2 regions of the Streptomyces sp. NPDC127084 genome follow, and region 2 is predicted to be linked to the other one. Evidence: riboswitches for the same ligand, from Rfam matches in the RefSeq annotation. Region 2 holds a riboswitch; the other holds the start of a gene.
The links. Region 2 has a riboswitch for glycine ahead of gcvP (aminomethyl-transferring glycine dehydrogenase). Riboswitches for the same ligand answer to the same signal wherever they lie in the genome.
Positions count from the first base shown of each region.

Region 1: it holds a riboswitch for glycine, as region 2 does, so the genes downstream of both, gcvT (glycine cleavage system aminomethyltransferase GcvT) here and gcvP (aminomethyl-transferring glycine dehydrogenase) in region 2, are expected to answer to the same signal.

Region 1 is NZ_JBHXFA010000002.1:48,768-56,329, forward strand. Features, by position in the region: gene ACFWI9_RS01075 (L-serine ammonia-lyase) at 1-352, opposite strand, end outside; gene glyA (serine hydroxymethyltransferase) at 491-1,750, opposite strand; gene gcvH (glycine cleavage system protein GcvH) at 1,794-2,168, opposite strand; gene gcvT (glycine cleavage system aminomethyltransferase GcvT) at 2,244-3,359, opposite strand; glycine riboswitch at 3,520-3,647, opposite strand; gene ACFWI9_RS01095 (AAA family ATPase) at 3,776-4,531, shown strand; gene ACFWI9_RS01100 (enhanced serine sensitivity protein SseB) at 4,742-5,494, shown strand; gene ACFWI9_RS01105 (enhanced serine sensitivity protein SseB C-terminal domain-containing protein) at 5,599-6,396, shown strand; gene ACFWI9_RS01110 (ABC transporter substrate-binding protein) at 6,625-7,562, shown strand, end outside.
Region 2 is NZ_JBHXFA010000032.1:9,144-16,705, forward strand. Features, by position in the region: gene ACFWI9_RS10485 (DNA polymerase IV) at 1-1,344, shown strand, start outside; partial or broken gene ACFWI9_RS10490 (PRC-barrel domain-containing protein) at 1,491-1,658, opposite strand; glycine riboswitch at 1,751-1,847, shown strand; gene gcvP (aminomethyl-transferring glycine dehydrogenase) at 2,024-4,909, shown strand; gene ACFWI9_RS10500 (DUF5999 family protein) at 4,994-5,191, opposite strand; gene ACFWI9_RS10505 (hypothetical protein) at 5,582-6,172, opposite strand; gene ACFWI9_RS10510 (glutamate-cysteine ligase family protein) at 6,675-7,562, shown strand, end outside.

The DNA.
Region 1 (7,562 bases), on a different contig from region 2:
GGCGGTGCAGGACCAGGTCCTCGTCGAAGTCGAAGCCGATCTCGTGCGCCCCGAGCAGGCTGATCCGCTTGCTGCTCCTGATCTGCTCCACCCGCTCGTCGGCCGTCTCGACGTCGACGCTGCGGGGCGACTCGCCCTCCAGGCCGAGCAGGACGGCCTTCGGGGTGCCGTGGCCGTGGCCGGTCGCGCCGAGTGAGCCGTACAGCTCGCCGCGCACCCGCGCGGTGTGGGCCAGCAGGCCCTCGTTCTTCAGCCGACGGGCGAAAAGGACGGCGGCCCTCATCGGGCCGACCGTGTGGGAGCTGGACGGGCCTATTCCGATCGAGAACAGGTCGAAGACCGAGATGGCCACGGTGGTACTCCTTGCGGGGTGGTAGACGCCGTTGTCTGCCAGGGTCGTGCAGATAGACAAACACGCGGTGCGTGGTACGGGGCATCGCATTCACCGAAAGTGCTTGCGATGCCCCGTTCAGTTATTCGCCTCTGGCTGCTACAGACCAGGGTAAAGCGGGTGCTTCTCGGCCAGCGCCGTCACGCGTGCGCTCAGCGCCTTCGCGTCGTAGCTCGGCTTCAGCGTCTCGGCGATGATGTCCGCCACCTCGCGGAAGTCGTCGGCCTGGAAACCGCGGGTCGCGAGGGCCGGCGTACCGATCCGCAGACCCGAGGTGACCATCGGCGGGCGCGGGTCGTTCGGGATGGCGTTCCGGTTGACCGTGATGCCGACCTCGTGGAGGCGGTCCTCGGCCTGCTGGCCGTCGAGCTCGGAGTTGCGCAGGTCGACCAGGACCAGGTGCACGTCCGTGCCGCCGGACAGGACGGAGACACCGACCTCCGTCACATCGGCCTGCACCAGGCGCTCGGCGAGGATTCGCGCGCCGTCCAGGGTGCGCTGCTGGCGCTCCTTGAAGTCCTCGGAGGCCGCGACCTTGAAGGAGACCGCCTTGGCCGCGATCACATGCTCCAGCGGACCACCCTGCTGACCGGGGAAGACCGCGGAGTTGATCTTCTTGGCCAGCTCGGAGGTGCACAGGATCACACCGCCGCGCGGGCCGCCCAGCGTCTTGTGGGTGGTCGTGGTCACGACATGGGCGTGCGGCACCGGGTTGGGGTGCAGGCCCGCGGCGACCAGGCCCGCGAAGTGGGCCATGTCGACCATCAGATACGCGCCGACCTCGTCCGCGATCCGGCGGAAGGCGGCGAAGTCCAGCTGACGCGGGTACGCCGACCAGCCGGCCACGATCAGCTTGGGCTTGGACTCCTTGGCGAGCCGCTCGACCTCGGCCATGTCGACCTGGCCGGTGGCGTCGTCCACGTGGTAGGCGACCACGTTGTAGAGCTTGCCGGAGAAGTTGATCTTCATGCCGTGGGTCAGGTGCCCGCCGTGCGCGAGGTTCAGACCCATGATCGTGTCGCCCGGCTTCAGCAGCGCGAACATCGCCGCCGCGTTGGCCTGGGCGCCCGAGTGCGGCTGCACGTTGGCGTGCTCGGCGCCGAACAGCTCCTTGATGCGGTCGATGGCGATCTGCTCGACCACGTCGACGTGCTCGCAGCCGCCGTAGTAGCGGCGGCCCGGGTAGCCCTCGGCGTACTTGTTGGTCAGGACGGAGCCCTGGGCCTCCATGACCGCGACCGGAGCGAAGTTCTCCGAGGCGATCATCTCCAGGGTGGACTGCTGGCGGTGGAGCTCGGCGTCGACGGCGGCGGCGACGTCCGGGTCGAGCTCGTGCAGGGGGGTGTTCAGAAGCGACATCACGCGATCCCTTGTGGCTGGGGCTGCGGCCGGTGGCCGTGGGTCAGCTGGCGAACTCGGTGTACTCGTCGGCGGAGAGCAGATCGGCAGGCTCCTCCGCGACGCGTACCTTGAACAGCCAGCCACCCTCGAACGGAGCGGTGTTGACCAGGGACGGGTCGCCTACGACGTCGTCGTTGACCTCGGTGACCTCGCCGGACACCGGGGAGTACAGGTCGCTGACCGACTTGGTCGACTCCAGCTCGCCGCAGGTCTCGCCCGCGGTCACCGTGTCACCGACCTCGGGGAGCTGCACATAGACGACATCGCCCAGGGCGTTCGCCGCGTGCTCCGTGATACCGACCGTCGACACGCCGTCCTCGGCGGCCGACAGCCACTCGTGCTCCTTGCTGTACCGCAGCTGCTGGGGGTTGCTCATGGCCTGAATTCTCCTGTACGCGGGGAAGTGCTGCTGACGGGGGCTGCTGATGGGCTGCCGGGAGGCAGCTGGGGACTACTTCTGGCGCTTGTAGAAGGGGAGCGCGACGACCTCGTACGGCTCATGGGTACCGCGGATGTCGACGCCGACACCCGTGCTGCCCGGCGCGGCGTGCGCCGCGTCCACGTAGGCCATGGCGATCGGCTTGCCCAGAGTGGGGGAGGGGGCGCCGGAGGTGACCTCGCCGACGACCTCGCCGTCCACGACCACCGACATCCCGGCGCGCGGCACCCGGCGGCCCTCGGCGACCAGCCCGACCAGCTTGCGCGGCGGGTTGGAGGCGGCACGCTCGGCGGCGGCCTCAAGGGCGGTCCGGCCCACGAAGTCGCCTTCCTTCTCGAACTTCACGACCCGGCCCAGACCCGCGTCGAACGGGGTGAGCGAGGTGGTCAGCTCGTGCCCGTACAGCGGCATGCCCGCCTCCAGGCGCAGCGTGTCGCGGCAGGAGAGGCCGCAGGGCACGAGACCGGCGGGCTCGCCCGCCTCGGTCAGCGCCTGCCACAGCTTCTCGGCGTGCTGCGGCTCCACGAAGAGCTCGAAGCCGTCCTCGCCGGTGTAGCCGGTACGGGCGATCAGCGCGGGGACCCCGGCGACGGTGCCGGGCAGGCCCGCGTAGTACTTCAGACCGTCCAGGTCGGCGTCCGTGAGCGACTTCAGGATGCCGGGGGACTCCGGACCCTGGACCGCGATCAGCGCGTAGGCGTCGCGGTCGTCGCGCACGGCGGCGTCGAAGCCGTCGGCGCGGGTGGTCAGGGCGTCCAGCACGATCTGCGCGTTGGAGGCGTTGGCGACGACCATGTACTCCTGCTCGCCGAGCCGGTAGACGATCAGGTCGTCGAGGATCCCACCGTCCTCCTGGCAGATCATCGTGTAACGCGCCCGGCCGACCCCGACCCCGCCGATGTTGCCGACCAGCGCGTAGTCCAGAAGGGCTGCGGCCTGCGGTCCGGTCACCGTGATCTCGCCCATGTGTGACAGGTCGAAGAGACCGGCTTTGGTACGCACGGCGTTGTGCTCGTCGCGCTCACTGCCGTACCGCAGCGGCATGTCCCAGCCGGCGAAGTCGGTCATGGTCGCGCCCAGCGAGCGGTGCAGCGCGTCGAGGGCCGTGTGACGGGGGGTGGTGCTCATTGGATAGGACTCCCAGGGCATGACTGGCGAGGACGATCCTCCCCATCTGTCATGAAACCTGAGAGGTTCGTCATGGCCCGGTGTACACGGCGTACGGGCGGGGCATGACTTGCACCTTGGGTGGAGCCGCAGCTGGCTGCGGCCCGCTTTTCAGATCTGCCTCATCCACGCGGTACGGGGCCTGAGAGATTCAAGGGAGGGACTTGCTCCTTCGGCGCCCGGTGAACGCTCACATGGTGACCACAGGTACACACGTGACGATGACCGGGACTCTCCCGCGCGGATTCAAGCGGCCGGTATGCAGTTGGCGGGCTCATCATCGCACGGGTGTCACGATCGGCAAATCACTTGATGGTCATTACCCTTTCTTTAGGCTTCTTGGGCAGGGTCTCTGCGACCCGACAAGGGGGAGTGCGATGACGTTGGAGCAGTCAGGTGCCTCGATGACGACAACACCCGGCGTTTCCGGAGTGCCCGCCGGGGCTCGGCTGCCCGGGCGGGTGCGCGGGCTCCTGGGCGTGGGCGGTGCGGGCGGCATAAGCGGCGTGGGTGACGTGGGTCGCGTGGGCCTCCACGCGCCCGCGACCCGCAGGCCCGTGGTGCGCGATCTGCGGGACCGCGCCGGGCGGAGCCCGCGAGTCCTGGAGTTCGCCGCAGGGGACGTGGTGGTGATCTCCGGTCTGCCCGGAAGCGGCAAGTCCACCCTGATCCGGCGTGCGGCGGACGGCCGCGGGATCGACTCCCAGGACACCCGCGACCGCTGGGACAGCCGGATGCCAAGGCTGCTGCCGTACGCGGTGTACCGCCCTTTGGTCCGCGCCGCCCACTACGCGGGTCTGTGGCGTGTGCTCCGCTCCGGCTCCGGGGTGATCGTGCACGACTGCGGCACCCAGTCCTGGGTCCGCCGCTGGCTGGCCCGAGAGGCCCGGCGCCGCGGCAGCTCCCTCCATCTCCTCCTGCTGGACGTCACGCCGGCCGTCGCCCGTGCGGGCCAGCACGAGCGGGGCCGCGGAGTCTCCCCGTACGCCTTCGCCCGCCACCGCCGCGCGGTCTCCCGGCTGGTGCGGGACGCCGAGCGCGGGCGGCTTCCGGCGGGGTGCGCTTCGGCGACCCTGCTGGACCGGGACGCGGCGACCGTGCTGAAGCGGATCGGCTTCGGCGAACGGGTGTGAGACCCGGGGCCAGCGTGAGACCCGGGCACTGTGACGGCTCCGTCGCTTCGCCTCCGGTCCGCTCCCCATGGGCGTTCGAGTGGGTACCCGTTCGTGAGCCGCCGTGCCCCGGCCCGCTTACGCCATTACGGTTACTCTGCTGGCGCGGAAAATTCTGGCGCGGAAGGGCGTGCCCGGACCGACCGGGCGGACGGGGAAGCAGGGAACGTAGTGGACACGACATGGCCCTCCAATGAGCTGGAGGAGGTGCTGGCCGCTTCCATCGGGATGCCCGGCGCGGGAGGCCGGCTCGTCGAGGTGCTCGGCCGCAGCCACGTCTGGGTGCCCCTGCCCAACGGAGGCGGACCGGACAGCCCAAGCCTCGACCTGCCGACGCTGGAGATAGACGGGGCGCCGTATGTGCCCGTCTACAGCTCACACCAGCAGTTCGTGCGGTGTCTGGGCGAGAACATTTCCGGCACCGTGGCGCCCGCGGTCGAGTTCGCCCGCGGGCTGCCGCCGCAGTTGGGTATCGCGGTGAACCCCGGCGGCGCCGTCGGGGTACCCCTGCCACCGCCGGCCGTCGCCGAACTGTGCCGGGCCGGCCGAACCCCCCTGGACGGGCCCGCGAGCGGCGCCCGGGTGCGGCTGTTCGAGCCGGACTGGCAGGAGGAACCCATCGACTTCCTCGCCGCCGCGGCGGGAGAGTTCGAGGAGACCGGTGTCGTGCAGACCGCGCGCCGGGTCCTGGCGAGCATCGAGGGCGAGGCCCCGACCCTGTTCATCGGCGTCCAGATGTCCGCCTGGGAGGGCCGCCACCGCACCGCCCCGATGGACGCACTCGGTCGCGCGCTGGACCGGGTACCCGTGAAATGGCCGGTCAACCTGGTCCTGCTGGACATCGCCCAGGACCCGGTGGGGGACTGGATGCTGAACCGGGTGCGACCCTTCTACACCCGGCAGTACCCCCCGTCGCACGCCTAGGTGTGCCCGGACGTGCGCGCAATGGCAGGGCAGGCGTCCGGTCGGTGTCGGTACGGCCGCATAAGCTGGTTTCCAAGAACGGATCGAAGAGGGGCGGGATCCAAGTGAGCGCGTCGGGCACTGCGGCGGCCGGGCAGGTCGAGCACATGCTGCGCCAGGTGACGCCCGGGCGGTACGACGCCTACGAGGCCCTGCTGCACGCACTCGCCGACCCCACGGGCGGTCGACTGTGGATGCTGCTGTGGCACGGCCAACCCGGCTCCGCCGACGCCCAGTACGGGAACATGGAGGTCGACGGCCAGCTCTACGCCCCGTGCGTCACCTCCACCCAGGAGCTCACCGCCTCCGGCTGGGACCGCGCACACGAGGTGACCGGTGCCCTGGACATCGCCCGTGCCCTCTTCCCGGACCGCTACGGCATCTGGCTGAACCCGCATGCCCCGGGCGGCGGCGTCGGCATCCCCTGGCCGGATCTGCGCCGTATCGCCACCGGTCTCGACCGGATGCCCGCAGGACCGCTGCGGTTGACCGACCCCGCCATCGAACTCCCGCAGTTCTACGCACTCCTCACACAGAACGCGCACCGCACCCCCGCCATCCGCTCGCTGCGCCGGGTCTGGGTACAGCCGGCGCTGGGTGCCCCGTATCTCGCCATCGGTCTCGACCTCTATGACGCGGGGCAGCAGTCCGTCGAGAGCGTGCGGGCGATGATGCAGCAGTCCATCGCCGCTGTCCCGGACGGGCTTCCCGTCTCGACCGTCGCCATGTCCGACGAGTACGACCCGGTGGCGATGTGGCTGCGGGCCGGCGCCCGCCCGTTCTACGACCGTGAGGCGCACGGCGGACCGGCCCAGTCCCCGCAGCCCGGTTACGGCTACCCGCCCCCCGCGCAGTACCGCTGAGCTGCTGCGCTGTCGGCGTCGCGCGCCCTGCGCCCGCGGTTCGTCTCCTCAACGGCCTTGTGTGTCCGGGAAGTTAAACGAAGCGCCATGATGTCCCGCATCCGCCCGATTTGCCAAGTGTCCGGGTCTCAGCTCGGTATCACCGTTATACGGACTGTTCTCCGCGCTGACATGCGTGAGTAGTGTTCGGCCGGTCAACACCACACATGGCGACCCAGGGGTGGACCCATGCGAATATTCAAGTCCCGAGCCGTCCGGGCGATGACGGCTGTCCTTGCGGTCGGCCTGATCGCCACCGGCTGCTCCAGCGAGCGGGGCGACGGCGACAAGGGTGCAGGGGACACTTTTGTCTTCGGTGCGCCAGGTGACCCGGGCGCCCTCGACCCGGCCCTCGCGTCCGACGGTGAGACCTTCCGGGTCACCCGTCAGGCGTTCGAGGCGCTGCTGGAGCACGAGTCCGGCGGCAGCAAGCTCGTCGGCGGTCTCGCCGAGAAGTGGTCCAGCGACCCGGCCGGCAAGGTCTGGACCTTCAACCTGCGCAAGGGTGTGAAGTTCCACGACGGCGAGGCGCTCAACGCCGCCGCGGTCTGCGCCAACTACGACCACTGGTTCAACTGGAAGGGCACCTACCAGTCCAGTGCGGTCTCCTACTACTGGCAGACCATCATGGGCGGGTTCAAGGTCAACGAGGACAAGGAAGCGCCGAAGGCGAACTACAAGTCCTGCACCGCCAAGGACGAGAACACCGCGGTCATCGAGGTCAACGAGCCCTCGGCGAACCTGCCCGGCGGCTTCTCGCTCCAGGCTCTCGCGATCCACTCGCCGAAGGCCATCAAGGAGTACGAGAAGCAGGACGCCAGCGCCAAGGGCGACGCCATCACGTACCCCAAGTACAGCCAGGAGGCCGGCACGGTCGCCGGTACCGGCCCGTACAAGATCACGAAGTGGAACAAGGCGAACAAGGAAGTCAGCCTTGAGCGCTTCGATGACTACTGGGGCGAGAAGGCGAAGGTGAAGAACCTCGTCTTCCGCACCATCGACACCGAGGACGGCCGTCGTCAGGCCCTCCAGGCCGGTGACATCAACGGCTACGACCTGGTCGCGCCCGCCGACATCAAGACGCTCCAGGGCGCCGGCTTCGAGGTGCCGACCCGCGACGTCTTCAA
Region 2 (7,562 bases):
AATGCCGCCTATCTCGTCCCGCGCTTCTCGCTCTACCGCTCGGTGAGCGACCAGGTGATGGAGCTGCTCGCACGGCTGTCACCGCTGGTGGAGCCGCTGAGCCTGGACGAGGCGTTCGTGGACCTGGAGGCGGGCGGTGCGGCCGACGACTCCCGATCCGCGCGGGAGGCCGGTGAGCGGCTGCGCAGGGACATCCTCGCGGTCACGGGGCTGACGGGCTCCGTGGGTCTCGCGGGTTCCAAGATGCTCGCGAAGATCGCCTCGGAGCAAGCCAAGCCCGATGGCCTGGTGCTGATCGAACCAGGCAGCGAACGAGAGCTGCTCGCGCCCATGTCGGTGCGCATCCTGCCCGGCGTCGGCCCGGCGACCGGGGAGCACCTGAGGCGTGCCGGGATGACCACCGTCGAGGACCTCGCCGAGGCAGGCGAGGACGAACTCGTGCGGCTACTGGGGAAGGCCCACGGCGCGTCGCTGTTCAGGATGGCTCTGGGGCATGACGATCGCCCCGTGGTGGCCGAGCGTGACGCGAAGTCGGTGTCGGTGGAGGACACCTTCGATGTCGATCTGCACGACAGGGTCCGGATCAGGCTGGAGGTGGAGCGCCTGGCCGACCGCTGCGTGCGGCGGCTGCGGGACTCCGGGCATTCGGGGCGGACCATCGTGCTGAAGGTGCGCCGTTTCGACTTCTCCACGCTGACCAGGTCTGAGACGTTGCGAGGGCCTACGGACGACCCGGCCGTGGTGCGGGAGGCCGCGGCGCGGTTGCTGGAGGCAGTGGACACGACGGGTGGGGTTCGACTGCTCGGGGTCGGTGTGAGCGGTCTCGCCGACTACACCCAGGAGGACCTGTTCGCGCAGGCGGCGGCCGGGCAGGAAGTCGCTGGCGGTGGAGCCGGTGTGGACGAGGATCCCGGGCACGGCACCGGCGGCGAGGAGACTGAGCCGGCGCCGACGCCGGCCGACCCGCCTGCGGAGCGGCGCTGGTCAGCGGGACACGATGTCCGGCACGCCCGCTTCGGCGTCGGCTGGGTGCAGGGCAGCGGCCTCGGACGGGTCACGGTCCGCTTCGAGGAACCGTGGTCGACCGCTCCAGGCCGGGTGCGCACCTTCGCCGTGGACGATCCCGAACTGGCGCCGTCGGAGCCGCTGCCCCTGGTCATGCCTCCATCAGCAGTGGTGGCCGGCGGAGCTTCCCCGGCCGATCAGCCGTCTCGGTCGTCGTTGCCTGCCAGTCGGCCGAAGTCGCGGTCGCCGGAGGCACCCGGAGTCTGCGACCCGCCGGCGCTCGGCGCGGGCGGCGGAGGTGCGGGGCTCTCCGAAGGAGTGGGGAGGTCGAGACCGTAGTGGTGGTACAGCTGGAGTTCCTGTTCCGGGGAGAGGTGCCGACCGACACCGAAGTCCGGTGCGTCCTTGATCAGGGCACGCTCGAAGGGGATGTGCAGTCCGTCGGTGCCGAGCTCACTGGGTTCCAGCGGGACGAACGCGTCCCTGCTGAAAAGCCCGGTGCGCACAGCCGCCCACTCCGGGGCGCCGGTCGCGTCATCGAGGTACACCTCGTCCACGGTCCCGATCTTGGCGCCGTTACGGTCGAACGCCTTGCGGCCTATCAGGCTGCGCGGATCGATGTCGGTCTGCACGGTCCCTCCACATGGTCGCACTGCTCCCTAAGTACTACGAAAGTCCACTTTTGTGGGGTCGGCCACTCGACCTTTCCGGTGATGACCGCGCTGGTAGGCTGGCAGACGGCTGTCGACCCCGCGCGGGAGAGCGCTCCGGACCTGTACCGGAGCCGCCGAAGGAGCAAATCCTCCCCGGAATCTCTCAGGCCCCAGTACCGCATGGGCGAGGTCACTCTGGAAAGCAGGGCGGACGCCGCATGGCGTCCGCACTCACCGACGGTGAAAACCGGGACGCCAGTGAGCGGGCGGACCGGTGAAGCTCTCAGGTCAGATGACAGAGGGGGAGGCCGTCTGGGCACTCGCCGTGGTGCCCCTCGCAGGTCGCATCGACCAGGAGGCCTCACATGACCGCCAACCGCATTCCGCTCGCCCAGTTGGAGCGGGGCATCCCCTTCGAGCAGCGTCACATAGGGCCCGACGCCGGGGCCCAGGCGAAGATGCTGGCGCAGGTCGGCTACGGCTCGCTCGACGAGCTCACCGACGCCGCCGTACCCGACGTCATCAAGAGCGCCGAGGCACTCGGACTGCCGGAGGCGCGCACCGAGGCCGAGGTCCTGGCCGAGCTGCGCACCCTCGCGGACCGCAACGAGGTCCTCGCCCCGATGATCGGCCTCGGCTACTACGGCACCTTCACCCCCACGGTCATCCTGCGCAACGTCATGGAGAACCCGGCCTGGTACACGGCGTACACGCCCTATCAGCCCGAGATCTCCCAGGGCCGGCTCGAAGCCCTGCTCAACTTCCAGACGATGGTCGCCGAGCTGACCGGCCTGCCCACCTCCGGCGCCTCGCTGCTGGACGAGGGCACCGCGGCGGCCGAGGCCATGGCCCTGTCGCGGCGGGTGGGCAAGGTCAAGGGCGGCGTCTTCCTGGTCGACGCCGACGCCCTGCCGCAGACCATCGCCGTGATCGAGACTCGAGCCGAGCCCACCGGCGTCGAGATCGCCGTCGCCGACCTCAGCGACGGCATTCCCGCCGAGCTCGCCGAGCGGGGTGTCTTCGGCGTGCTGCTCCAGTACCCGGGAGCCTCAGGAGCCGTCCGGGACCTCAAGCCGGTCATCGACCAGGCCCACGAACTCGGCGCGATCGTCACCGTGGCCGCCGACCTGCTGGCGCTCACCCTGCTCACCTCGCCCGGCGAGCTCGGCGCGGACATCGCCGTCGGCACCACCCAGCGTTTCGGTGTCCCGATGGGCTTCGGCGGCCCGCACGCCGGCTACATGGCGGTCCAGGACAAGCACGCCCGCAGCCTGCCCGGCCGCCTCGTCGGTGTCTCGGTCGACGCGGACGGGAACCGCGCCTACCGCCTGGCGCTCCAGACCCGTGAGCAGCACATCCGCCGTGAGAAGGCGACCAGCAACATCTGCACCGCGCAGGTGCTGCTCGCCGTGATGGCCGGGATGTACGCCGTCTACCACGGCCCCGACGGCCTGCGGACCATCGCGCGACGCACCCACCGCTACGCCACGATCCTGGCCGCCGGTCTGCGCGCGGCCGGAGTGGAGCTGGTCCACGAGGCGTACTTCGACACGCTGACGGCCCGCGTCCCGGGCAAGGCCGCGGACATCGTCGCCGCCGCCCGTGCCAACGGCGTCAACCTGCACCTCATCGACGCCGACCAGGTGTCGATCTCCTGTGACGAGACCACCGGCCGCGCCCAGCTTGCCGCGGTCTGGGCCGCCTTCGGCGTCGACGCCGACGTCGAAGCCCTGGACGGCACCGCCGATGACACCCTCCCGGCCGGGCTGCTGCGCACCGACGCCTATCTGACCCACCCGGTTTTCCACCAGCACCGCTCCGAGACCGCGATGCTGCGCTACCTGCGCCGCCTCGCCGACCGCGACTACGCGCTCGACCGCGGCATGATCCCGCTCGGCTCCTGCACCATGAAGCTGAACGCGACCACCGAGATGGAGCCGGTGACCTGGCCGGAGTTCGGCCAGATGCACCCCTTCGCCCCGGTCGAGCAGGCCCAGGGCTACCTCACGCTCATCCATGAGCTTGAGGAGCGCCTCGCCGAGGTAACCGGCTACGACAAGGTGTCGATCCAGCCCAATGCCGGCTCGCAGGGTGAGCTCGCCGGTCTGCTCGCCGTGCGCGCGTACCACCGCGCCAACGGCGACGCGCAGCGCACGATCTGCCTCATCCCCTCGTCCGCGCACGGCACCAACGCCGCCAGCGCGGTCATGGCGGGCATGAAGGTCGTCGTGGTCAAGACCGCCGACGACGGCGAGATCGACATCCAGGACCTGCGCGCCAAGATCGAGCAGTACCGCGACGAGCTGTCCGTGCTGATGATCACGTACCCCTCGACCCACGGTGTCTTCGAGGAGCACGTCGCCGACATCTGCGCCCAGGTGCATGACGCGGGCGGCCAGGTGTACGTCGACGGCGCCAACCTCAACGCGCTGGTGGGCCTCGCCAAGCCCGGCCGGTTCGGCGGCGACGTCTCGCACCTCAACCTGCACAAGACCTTCTGCATCCCGCACGGCGGCGGCGGTCCCGGTGTCGGTCCGGTCGCGGTCCGTGAGCACCTCGCTCCGTACCTGCCGAACCACCCGCTCCAGCCCACCGCCGGACCGGAGACCGGAGTCGGCCCCATCTCGGCCGCCCCCTGGGGCTCCGCGGGCATCCTGCCGATCTCCTGGACCTACGTCCGGCTGATGGGCGGCGACGGACTGAAGCGGGCGACTCAGGTCGCCGTGCTCGCAGCGAACTACATCGCCAAGCGCCTGGAGCCGCACTACCCGGTGCTGTACACCGGCCCGGCCGGACTCGTCGCACACGAGTGCATCGTCGACCTGCGTCCGCTCGCCAAGGCGACCGGCGTCAGCGTGGACGACATCGCCAAGCGGCTCATCGACTACGGCTTCCACGCCCCGACCATGTCGTTCCCGGTGGCCGGCACGCTGATGATCGAGCCCACCGAGAGCGAGGACCTGACCGAGCTCGACCGGTTCTGTGACACCATGATCGCGATCCGTGCGGAGATCGAGAAGGTCGCGTCGGGCGCATGGCCTGCCGACGACAACCCGCTGCGCAACGCTCCGCACACCGCCGCCGCGCTCGGCGGCGAGTGGAACCACCCCTACAGCCGTGAGGACGCGGTCTTCCCGGCCGGAGTACAGGCAGCGGACAAGTACTGGCCGCCGGTGCGCCGGATCGACGGTGCCTTCGGTGACCGCAACCTCGTCTGCTCCTGCCCGCCGCTGGACGAGTACGACGCCTGACACCGCGGCGTCAGCGCCTGACGCGAAGAGGGCCGGTTCGGAGCGCACTCCGAACCGGCCATCCTCCGTTCCGACACCTCGGTCTCAGGCCGCGCTGGCCACCGTCTGCGGCCGGTGCGGAGCGATGATCTGCCCGTCCGGGAGCAGCTCACCGGTGTCCTCGAACAGCAGGACGCCGTTGCACAGCAGGCTCCAGCCCTGCTCCGGGTGGTGCGCCAGGAGGCGGGCGGCCTCCCGGTCGGGCGAGTCGGCTGAAGGACAGGGTGGCTGGTGCTGGCACATGGATGGGTTCTTTCGCTGCGGTGTGGTGAGGAGTGTGCTGCGGCTTGATGCGGTGTTCATGACCGCCCCCGTATTCATCGGTCCGATCCGATCCCAGTGTTGCCCCATGGGCGCCGATCCGCAGGGATTTCACGGCAGCTCGTCTTACCCCTTAATGACGTATCACCCGCGCGGACGGTTCAGCCGAAGGGCACCGTCCCTTCGGGGGGTTCGCGGGAACCGCTCTGACTAGTCCCTCTGGCTTGACCGGGCGGCCGTGGCCGATGCCACGGACTACACGTACGGGCCGGCGCTGGACGGCAGCCCGCCCCGTGATCCTTCGGTCACGGGGCGGGCTGGTGTCCAGCCGAGGCTTCAGCCGCGGGCCAGGCGGGATTTGTCGGACACGGCCTAGGCCGGTGACCCCAGCAGTGGGGTGCGTGTCGCACGCAGGGTGAGGACGGGGAGCAGTTCGGCGGCCCGGTGAGGGCGGTGCGCCGCAATGCCCGGTGGCGCCGGGGCGAGCGGTACCAGCAGGTCATCGGGGGCGGGCGCGCCCGTCGACGCGTCGGCCGCGATGTCCCCGTGCAGCCACAGCGTGAGCATGTAGAGCTCCGGGACGGACAGCAGCCGCGGCTGGTAGTCGGCGGCCAGGGCCTCCGCCTGGATCAGCGCCCGTTCCGTCGCGACGAGATAGGGGCCTTCGAAGAAGTGCGAGAAGGCCCAGCCGTCCGGGGTCAGCATCGTGTCGGCGGCGGCCACGGAACGCTCACCGGCGCGGATCAGAAACCTCCAACCGGCAAGCCTGGTGCGGGGAGCCTGGCCGGGCTGAGGTACGACATGGTCCAACACATGCACCGGCAGGGGGAGTTCGGCACTCACCGCGCCCTGGACGGAGCGAAGGGTCGGTGTGGGGGCCTGGCGGACCGCGGTGGGGGAACCGAGGGCCGTCAGGACGCTCCGCAGGGCAGGCTGGGGGGCCGGGGGGACATGCAGCGGCATGGTGGGTCGCCTCTCACTCAAGAGACACGGTGATGCGAGGGCAGATGCGGACGGCACTGTCAGCGTGGTGCAGCGGGGGCCGGAAGGCCATGCCCGGGCGCCAACTCTCTGCCTCGTTTGCCGAGTTTATACGACGCGTGTTCACGCGGTGTTTCCGCTACCCGTTCCCGATATTGCGAACAAGGCCCGATCAAGACCTTTTTCGCAGGGCTTTTTCCTGGTCCTTTCATGGACCCTGCGGTGTCACCTGGGGAGCTGTCCCGGCGGTGGTCGGCCGGATCTCATCGGCGATTCTCACCACATCTGGGCGGCATCTGCGGTAGGCCCGGTGAGGGTAACTGCGCGTTGCTTCATGCCGACGGAATGTGCCTCGTGAATGCCGCATCCACACTATCGCGTCGTCATCCCTCGCGGGGCGTTATAGATCAGTAGGTCTGGGCATTATCGTCCGTGACGCGCACGGCCTGTGCAGCAGGCCGCCCACTCGAGGAAGGGTGCTTCGATGGGGGAGAAGGTCGTTGCAGGCACGTTCGACCTGTCGGATCGCCAGAGGTACCGGAGGAAGCTCCAGCAGTGCCTCGCGGGGCTGGGGAGGCTGCTGGCGGAGAAGCGGTTCGACCGGCCCAAGAACATGATGGGACTGGAGATCGAGCTGAATCTGGCCGGTGCCGACGGCATGCCGCGCATGATGAACGGTGAAGTACTCGACCGGATAGCGAGCCGTGATTTCCAGACCGAACTCGGAATGTTCAACCTGGAGGTCAACATAGCCCCGCACCGGCTTGAGGGACGCGTCTTCGACCAGCTCGCCGAGGAGCTGCACACCAGCCTGGGATATGCGCACCGCAAGGCCGCCGAGCTCGACGCCGGCATTGTCATGGGCGGGCTTCTCCCGACCATCGGACCCAATGACCTGGTCTCCGCCAACCTCTCCGAGGTCGACCGGTACGTCCTGCTGAACGACCAGATCGTCGCCGCGCGCGGCGAGGACTTCACCCTCGACATCGACGGGGTGGAGCACCTCACGTGTACGTCGACGTCGATCGCGCCCGAGGCCGCCTGCACCTCCGTGCAGCTGCACCTCCAGGTGACTCCGGCCCGGTTCGCCCAGGTCTGGAACGCCGCGCAGGCCATCGCGCCCGTCCAGATCGCCGTCGGCGCCAACGCGCCCTTCCTCTTCGGCAAGGAGCTGTGGCGCGAGTCCCGGCCGCCGCTGTTCCAGCAGGCCACGGACACCAGGCCGCCGGAGCTCCAGGCACAGGGGGTCAGGCCCCGCACGTGGTTCGGCGAGCGCTGGGTGGAGTCGGCCTACGAACTCTTCGAGGAGAACCTGCGTTTCTTCCCCGCGCTGCTGCCGATCTGCGACGAGGAGGACCCGCTGCGGGTGCTG